2 regions of the Pseudaquabacterium inlustre genome follow, and region 1 is predicted to be linked to the other one. Evidence: riboswitches for the same ligand, from Rfam matches in the RefSeq annotation. Region 1 holds a riboswitch; the other holds the start of a gene.
The links. A riboswitch is a leader RNA that binds a small molecule or an ion and turns the genes downstream of it on or off. The one in region 1 is predicted to bind thiamine pyrophosphate.
Positions count from the first base shown of each region.

Region 2: another riboswitch for thiamine pyrophosphate. It lies ahead of AACH10_RS12635 (thiamine-binding protein); the one in region 1 lies ahead of AACH10_RS19830 (TonB-dependent siderophore receptor).

Region 1 is NZ_JBBUTH010000009.1:541,397-545,745, forward strand. It holds gene cobA (uroporphyrinogen-III C-methyltransferase) at 1-387, shown strand, start outside; gene fdxA (ferredoxin FdxA) at 494-817, shown strand; gene AACH10_RS19825 (NAD(P)/FAD-dependent oxidoreductase) at 828-1,892, shown strand; TPP riboswitch at 1,989-2,092, shown strand; gene AACH10_RS19830 (TonB-dependent siderophore receptor) at 2,182-4,349, shown strand, end outside.
Region 2 is NZ_JBBUTH010000007.1:214,740-219,088, reverse strand. It holds gene AACH10_RS12650 (GNAT family N-acetyltransferase) at 1-286, opposite strand, end outside; gene AACH10_RS12645 (hypothetical protein) at 356-1,675, opposite strand; TPP riboswitch at 1,881-1,987, shown strand; gene AACH10_RS12640 (hypothetical protein) at 1,978-2,214, opposite strand; gene AACH10_RS12635 (thiamine-binding protein) at 2,213-2,527, shown strand; gene AACH10_RS12630 (efflux transporter outer membrane subunit) at 2,567-4,039, opposite strand; gene AACH10_RS12625 (efflux RND transporter permease subunit) at 4,057-4,349, opposite strand, start outside.

The DNA of each region.
Region 1 (4,349 bases):
GGCCGCCCCCTCACCCGCCGCGGCAGCGGCCGCAGCGTCAGTCTGACCACCGCCATGACTCACCTGGGCCGGCTGCAGGCCACGCGCACCGCCGACACCGAGGTGTTCTACATGGCCGGCCGCCAGCTGGCCGAGTTGTCGGCCCGGCTGCGCGAGGCCGGCTGGCCCGATGCCGAGCCGGTCAGCGTGCACTCGCGCGCCGGCTGGCCCGACGCCCTGCTGACCCAGCACACCGTGGCCACGCTGGGCGAGGCCGCCGCCACCCACGCCGGCCGCCCGGCGGTGGTGACCGTGGGTGCCGGCGCCGCCCCGGTGCAGGCTGCTGAACCCGCCAAGACCCCGGGGCTTGAGCACCATCAAGCGGCCGGCCACGGGCCGGCCCCTTAAAATCCGCGTTTTGCCGTCGCAGCGTGGGGCCAGCGCGGGCCCGCCACGCCGCGCCACCGGCCGACACCTGTTTCACCCTCTCACAGCCTCCAGAGCGTTCCACACCATGACCCACGTCGTCACCGAAGCGTGCATCCGTTGCAAGTACACCGACTGCGTCGATGTGTGCCCGGTGGATTGCTTCCGCGAAGGCCCCAACTTCCTGGCCATCGATCCCGACGAGTGCATCGACTGCGCCGTGTGCATCCCCGAGTGCCCGGTCAACGCCATCCTGCCGGAAGAAGACGTGCCCGGCGACCAGCAGCAGTACATCGCGCTGAACGCCGAGCTGGCCAAGGGCTGGCCCAGCATCACCAAGCGCAAGGCCGCGCTGCCCGACGCCGACGAGTGGAAAGACCGCAAGAACAAGCTGTCGGAACTCGTCCGCTGATCCTGCCCTCGTGACCACGGCCGCACCGATCGAGACCGATGCGCTGGTCATCGGCGCCGGCCCGGTGGGCCTGTTCGCGGTGTTCGAGCTGGGCCTGCTGGAGCTGAATGCCCAGGTGGTCGACGCCCTGCCCCATGCGGGCGGCCAGTGCGCCGAGCTCTACCCCGACAAGCCGATCTACGACATCCCCGGCCTGCCGGCCACCACCGGCCGCGAGCTGGTGGACCGGCTGGTGCAGCAGGCGGCGCCGTTCAAGCCCGGCCTGCACCTGGGCCAGCTGCTGGCCACGCTGCAGCGCAACCCCGATGGCCGCTGGCTGGCGGGCACCGACCAGGGCACGCAGTTCCTGGCCCGCGTGGTGGTGATCGCCGCCGGCGCCGGCGCCTTCCTGCCGCGCAGCATCGCGCTCGACGGGCTCGAGCGCCACCTCGGCCGCCAGATCACCTACCGCCTGGACGACGCCGCCACCCTGGCCGGCCGCCAGGTGCTGATCGTGGGCGACGAGGACGTCGCGCTCGAACAGGCCATCGCGCTGGCCGAGGCCCCTGCCGCGCAGCGCCCGGCGCGCATCACGCTGATCCACCGCCGCGAGGCCTTCCGCGCTGCGGCCGGCACGCTGGCGCGCTTCCAGACGCTGCGCCAGCAGGGCGCACTGCACTTCGTGGCCGGGCAGCCCGCGGCCCTGGTGGAGGCCGATGACGGCCGCCTGCAGGCGCTGCGCCTCATGCCCCCCACCGGCGAGGCCATCGACCTGCCCTGCGACCAGTTGCTGATCCGTATGGGCCTGAGCCCGCGCCTGGGACCGATCCACGACTGGGGCCTGGCGCTGGAGCGCAAGCAGTTGGTGGTGGACACCGCCCGCTACCAGACCGCCGAGCCGGGCCTGTACGCGGTGGGCGACATCGTCACCTACCCCGGCAAGCGCAAGCTGCTGCTCAGCGGCTTCCACGAGGCCACGCTGGCGGCCTTTGCCGCTGCCGCCCATGTGCGGCCGGGCGAGCCGGTGCACCTGCAGTACACCACCACCAGCCCGCGCCTGCATGCGCTGCTGGGCGTGGCGCATCCGCCACGCTGAACGACGCAAAGCCCTGCCCCACGCTGCGCAGCGGTGGGCTGGCTTCACGTCTCCGACATAATCCGCGCCGCTGACCGGCCCCGCGCGGGCCGCCAGCGCAATCGCTAGGGGTGTTGCATGGCTTGCGCCGTGCGACTGAGAGAGTCCCTTTGAACCTGATCGAGGTAATCCTCGCGTACGGGAAGCGACCTGCACCAGCGCACCCGGCATCCGTGTTCTCTCCCGCGGGGTGCGCCCAGCCAGTGTTCGTGTACCCGTGATCGCTGCAGATCTCTGCAAAGGCATCACGATGGCATCCATCCACCACCACCCGCTCCGCCGCGCCGCCGGCGGCCTTCGACCCCTGGCGCTGGCCGCCGCCACGCTGTGCGCGCTGAGCGCCACGGCGCAGGACGCAGCCCAGACCGTCACCATCAACGGCCGCGCCAGCGCTGCGCAGCCAGCCAGCGTGTCAGGCTTCGGCGACGTGCCGCTGTCTCGGCTGCCGATCTCGGCCACGGTGATCCGCGCCGACCAGCTGGCCGACGCCGCAGTCTCGGGTCTGGGCGACCTGACCCGCCTGGACGCCGGCGCCACCGACGCCTACAACGCCCCCGGCTACTGGAACCAGCTGGCGGTGCGCGGCTTCACGCTGGACAACCGCTTCAACTACCGCCGCGACGGCCTGCCGATCAATGCGCAGACGGTCATCGGCCTGGAGAACAAGCAGGCGCTGGAGCTGCTGAAGGGCACCAGCGGCCTGCAGGCCGGCACCAGCGCGCCGGGCGGCCTGCTGAACCTGGTGGTCAAGCGCCCCAAGGCCGGCCAGCGCAGCGCCACGCTGAACTGGGAGAACCCGGGCACGCTGGGCGCCGCGGTGGACATCGGCGACCGCGCCGGCGCCCAGGGCGAGCTGGGCTGGCGCCTGAACGCCGCCACCGAGCAGCTCGACCCCAGTACGCGCAACGCCCGTGGCCACCGCTGGCTGTGGGCCGCCGCCGGCGACCTGCGCCTGGCCGGCGGCACGCTGATCGAGGCCGAGATCGAGTTCAGCCGCCAGAGCCAGCCCAGCACCCCGGGCTTCAGCCTGCTGGGCAGCACGCTGCCCAGCGCGGCCAGCATCGACCCGCGCCTGAACCTCAACCGCCAGCCCTGGACGCTGCCGGTGGTGATGGACGGCCGCACCGGCTCGGTCCGCGTCACCCAGCCGCTGGGGGTCGACCTGCAGCTGGTGGCCCAGGCCATGCGGCAGCGCCTGGACAGCGACGACCGCATCGCCTTCCCCTTCGGCTGCAGCAAGGCCGACGACTACACCCGCTACTGCGCCGACGGCACCTATGACCTGTACGACTTCCGCAGCGAGGGCGAGCGCCGCACCAGCGACGCCGCCGACCTGTCGCTGCAAGGCCGCGCCACCACCGGCACGGTGACGCACCAGTTCAACGCCGGTCTGCTGTTCGCGCGCTATGCCACGCGCTTCGGCCGCCAGACCTACCAGTGGGTGAGCAACGACGACGGCATCTACCAGTACCGCGAAGCCGCGCCCAATGCCGAACCCAACGACGACAGCACCAACCGCCGCGAGCGCTCGGTGGAACTGCACCTGCAGGACCAGCTGAACCTGACGCGCGACCTGAGCGCCTGGATCGGCCTGCGCCACACCCGCCTGCACCGCGAGAGCCGCTACACCGCGCCCGGCGACCCGCGCGCCACCGCCTACGACCAGGGCCTCAGCACGCCCTGGCTGGCGCTGAGCCAGCAGCTGGGCAACGGCCGCACCGCCTACCTGAGCTGGGGCCAGGGCGTGGAGAGCGAGGTGGCGCCCAACCGCGGCCGCTACACCAATGCCGGCCAGGCCCTGCCAGCCCTGAAGAGCCGCCAGCTCGAAGCCGGCTACAAGGTCAGCGGCCGCAGCCTCGACTGGCACCTGGCTGCCTTCGACATCCACCGCCCGGTGTGGAGCGACGTCGCCGTGGCCAGCGGCCTGCCCACCGACAGCTGCAGCAGCAGCGCCCCCTGCCGACGCCAGGCCGACGGCTCGGCCCGCCACCGCGGCCTGGAGGCCGAGGCCGAATGGCGCAGCGGCGACTGGGCGCTGCGCGGCAGCGCCATGGCCCTGCACGCGCGCCGCGAAGGCTCGGCCGACACCGCCGCCAATGGCAAGCAGCCCACCAACGTGCCGGCCCTCAGCCTGAAGGCCCAGGCCGCCTACAACGTGGCCGCCGTGCCCGGCCTGGCGCTGCTGGGCTTCGTCACGCACGAGGGCGAGCGCCAGGTGCTGCCCGACAACAGCATCGCCACGCCGGGCTGGACGCGCATCGACCTGGGTGCGCGCTACACCCAGCGCCTGAACGCCGGCACCACGCTGGTGTGGCGCCTGGGCGTGGACAACGTGGCCGACCACCGCGCCTGGAAGGAAGCGCCGTATCAGTACGGCCACGCCTACCTGTATCCGCTGGCACCGCGCACCTGGCACGC
Region 2 (4,349 bases), on a different contig from region 1:
GAAAGCGCAGGCCGCCCACACGGAAGGTCTGACCGACCAGGTCGTTCAGCCGCACGCCGCGCACCACCACGTTGCGGCCGGTGGCCGACGGCGGCAGCGCACGGCCGCAGGTGGCCGCGAAGGCCTCGATCTGCTCGGCCTCGACGAAGGTGATGTTCTGGCCGGGCTCGTCGTGCGCGCCGAAGTAGCGGTCGCCTTCGATGCCCTGGCCGGCCACCACCTGCACGCGCGCGTGCGATTGCTGGCCGGTGGCGCCGCGGGCGCGGATGAACAGGTGCTCGATCATGGCGGGGCGGTCGGTCGCAGTCGTGTCCAGGCAGGTGATGATGGCACGCGGGCGGGCAACTGCTGGCGGCTAGCGGCCGCAGTGCTGGGCCTGGGCGGCCTCCAGCCGCGCCACATGCAACTCCAGCTGCTGGACCCGTTGGGGCGGCGTGGTGGCCAGCGACTCGCGCAGGCGCTCCACCTGCAGCCGCAAGGTGGCGCAGCGTCGCTCGCGCAGGGCGGCCTGGCGCTCCTGCAGGTCTGCCGGCGCCAGCGTTGCGGCGGCATCGCGGCCGGGCACCGACGGGGCGGGGTCGGCGGGCGCTGGGTTCGGTGCCAGCGCCACCGGTGTCGGCGTCACAGTCGCCATCGGTGCCGCTGCCGGTGCCGGTGAGGCGGCCTGGTTCGGCGGCGGCGGCGCGGCGGCGATCTCGGCGGCGTAGTGGTTCTTGCGGTAGGCCGACAGGATCTTCGGGCTCGGCACGCGGCAGGTGTCGGGGATGTCGGCGTAGTACAGGCACTGCGGCACACCGTCGCGGAAGGTCAGGCGCACCTTGCCGGGATAGGTCTTGCCCATTGCCGTGTAGCCGTAGCCCGCCAGGACCTCGGTCGCCTGCCCCTGCGCATCGCGCAGCACGGTGCCGGGGCGCACGCTGCCGGGCAGGAAGCGGTTCATCATCCAGGCCTGCGACTGCTCGGCGATCAGGTCCTCCAGCAGGCGCTTGTGGTCTTGCCCACGGGCGGGGCCGTCCGCCGGCGCGGCCTGGGCCAGCGCGGCCGCGCCGCCTGGCAGCACGATCGGTGCGGCGCCGTTGCCGAAGCGCAGCAGGTTCGCCTGCAGCCGCTGCACCGCCGGATGGGCACAGCCGTTGGCCTGCAGCAGTTGCGGCATGTCGTTGCGGGCGTACAGGGCCAGGTCGGTCATGCGGCGCATGCCGCCCGCGGCGTCGCCCCCCTTGCGCAGCATGCCGGTGAGCATGTCCTGGGTCATCGTCCCGGCCATCGCGGCGTCGAGCCGGCGCTGCAGCGCATACACCTCCGGGTCGGCGTAGCGGCCCGTGCCGACGCTGCGGTAGCTGACGCAGTGGCGCGAGCCGGGCCGCTCGGCGCCGAAGCCGTTCACCGTCCAGGACTCGCGCTCGCACTCCTGCGCCATGATCTCCACCTTGTTGGTGGGCAACTCCGCGGCGCATTGGCGCGAGAAGGCGGTCATGTAGCTGCCCAGCAGCAGTGCAAGCTCGGTGCTGTCGCGCGCGAAGCCCACCCGCGCGAAGTCGCCCACGTACAGGCGCGCGATGTCGTCGCCGAAGTTGAGCCCGTCGGTGCGCAGGCTCTGGGCGCTCAGTTCGGCGGACCGGCCTTCGGCCGCGGCCACCAGCAGCAGGGAGACGATCGGCAGGGAGATCCGCATGGCCATCGCTTTCGGCGTGATGCTGGCGCCAGACTGTCGCACAGCCGGCCCCGACGCGCCCCGCGCAGCCCCCTATGTCGGACCCGTTGGGACGCGTCGTCCGCGCGTTGGGTGCAGCTGCGGGCACGGACTGGAGCCGAGGTCATGGTCATCCGCCGACTAGAATGCCGCGCACCGTGCCACCGGCTCTCCGGCGGGTGACGCGGGCATCCGCTGGGGGTGTTGGCGCAGCCGCAAGGCCGTGCCGACTGAGAGAGTCCCTTTGAACCTGATTGAGGTAATCCTCGCGCAGGGAAGCACGTTCAAGGGCTCGCCGGCCCGGTCTTTCTCACGCCGGCATCCGGGCCCTGGCGTTTGCCGACCTGCCATCTGCACGTCTTGCACATGGCACACACCACGTCGTTCTCCCGTTCGCGCCGCTGTCGGCGCACCTGGCTGCCGTTGGCCTTGCTGGCGACCTTGGCCAGCGCCACGGCCTGGGCGCAGCCGGCGCCCGCCACCACGTCCAACCCGCAACCAACGTCACCCGCCACCAGCATGCCCACCCCTGCCCAGCACATGATTGCCGAGATCCAGGTCATCCCGCGCCCGGCGGGCACGGTCGAGCGCCAGTACCAGCATGTGGACGCGGCCATTGCCGTGATCCAGGCCTCGGGCCTGAAGTACGAGGTGCACGGCCTGGGCACGGTGGTGGAGGGTCCGCCCGAGCGCATCTGGCCGCTGCTGCAGGCGGTGCACCAGGCCACGCTGGAGTCGGGCGCCGAGCGCACGCTCAGCGTCATCAAGGTGTCCAGCGGCGCCAAGGCCGGCGGGCCGCGGGTGGAAGACCTGGTGGGCAAGTTCCGCCGCTGAGCGGCTTGCCGCTGGTGGATGCAGGTCTTCAGCCGGTGATCAGCCGAGGGTGGCCGGCTCCTGCGTCCACCCGCCGCCCAGCACCTTGAACAGCGTGATGCGGTTGGCCTGCTCCAGCAGCTGCAAGGCGATCAGCGACTGCTGGGCCGCAAACAGCGAGCGTTGGGCGTCGTACACGTCCAGCGCCGTGTCCACGCCGTTGCGCTGGCGCGCCTGCGACAGGTTCAGCGCCTTGGCGTAGCTGGCCACCAGGGCCTGCTGCGCGGCCAGGCGCTCGTTCAGGCTGGCGCGCACGGCCAGGGCATCGGCTACTTCGCGGAAGGCGGTCTGCAGCGTCTTGTCGTAGGTGGCCAGCTGGATGTCGCGCGCCACCTCGGCCGAGCGCAGGCTGGCCTGGCGCGAGCCGCTGTCGAAGATCGGCAGGCTGATGCTGGGCGCAAAGCTCCACGCGCCGCCCTGGAACAGCTGGCCCAGGCTGCGGCTGGCGGTGCCGGCCGAGGCCGTGAGGCTGATGCTGGGGTACAGGTTGGCGCGGGCCGCGCCGATGTCGGCCGCCGCGGCGCGCAGGCCGTGCTCGGCCGCCACCACATCCGGGCGCCGCTGCAGCACGCTGCTGGGCAGGCCTTCGGGCACGGCCACCAGGATCGGGCTGCTGGCCTCGGCCAGGGCCGGGGGCAGCAGGTGCTGCGGCACGCTGCCGCCGGCCAGCAGGTCCAGCGCATTGCGGTCCTGCTGCACGGTGGCCTGGTAGGTGGCCACGGCCAGGCGCGCGGTTTCCACCGTGCTCTCGGTCTGGGCCAGGGTCAGGCCGGTGTCCACGCCCAGGTCCTTGCGCTTTTGCACCAGAGCCAGGCTGTCGCGCTGGCTCTTCAGCGTCTGCTCGGCCAGGGCCAGCTGGGCCTGGTCTGCGGCCAGGGTCAGCCAGGCGTTGGCGACCTCGGCCACCAGGGTCAGCTGGGTGCTGCGGCGGGCCTGCTCGGTCTGCAGAAAGCTCTCCAGCGCGGCGTCCTTCAGGTTCTGCAGGCGGCCGAACAGGTCGATCTCCCACGCGGCCACGCCCAGGCCCACGCTCAAGCTGCGGCTGTTCACCGCCGTGCCACTGCTGCTGGCCTGGGCCGGCGTGCGCGAGGCACTGGCGCTGGCCGATCCGGTCACCGTGGGCCTTTGCGCCGCGGCCTGGATGTCGTGCGCGGCGCGCGCCTTGTCCACGGCCAGCAGGGCCAGGCGCAGGTCGCGGTTGTTCTGCAGCGCCAGGTCGATCACGCCGCGCAGGCGGGCGTCGGTGATCAGCTGCTGCCAGCCGATGTCAGCGGCCTGGGGCGCGCTGGCCTGGGAGGCGGAGGCCGTGGCGCTGGCCGCCGTAGTAGGCCAGGCGGTGGGGATGGCGGCGGCCGGCGTCCCCTGAGTGGGCGCGAGGCTGGCGCAGCCGGTGATCAGGGCGGCCAGGGCGGCCACGGTCAGCGTGGCCAAGCGTGCGTGGCGGGGGGCAATGCGTGGGTTGGCAGGGGTCATGTCAGGTCTCCCGTTCTTCAGGCCGGGTGCTTGTTCAGGGCGGCGTTGTCGGCCGGGGCCGGCTTCTGGCGTCGATCGAAGAAGCCGCGCACCAGCACATAGAACACCGGCACCATGAACAGGCCCAGCAGCGTGGCGCTGGCCATGCCGCCCAGCACGCCGGTGCCGATGGCGCGGCGGCTGGCGGCGCCGGCCCCGCTGGCAATGGCCAGCGGCAGCACGCCGAACATGAAGGCCAGGCTGGTCATCAAGATCGGGCGCAGCCGCAGGCGCAGCGCCTGCAGCGTGGCGGCCACCAAGCCCTGGCCCT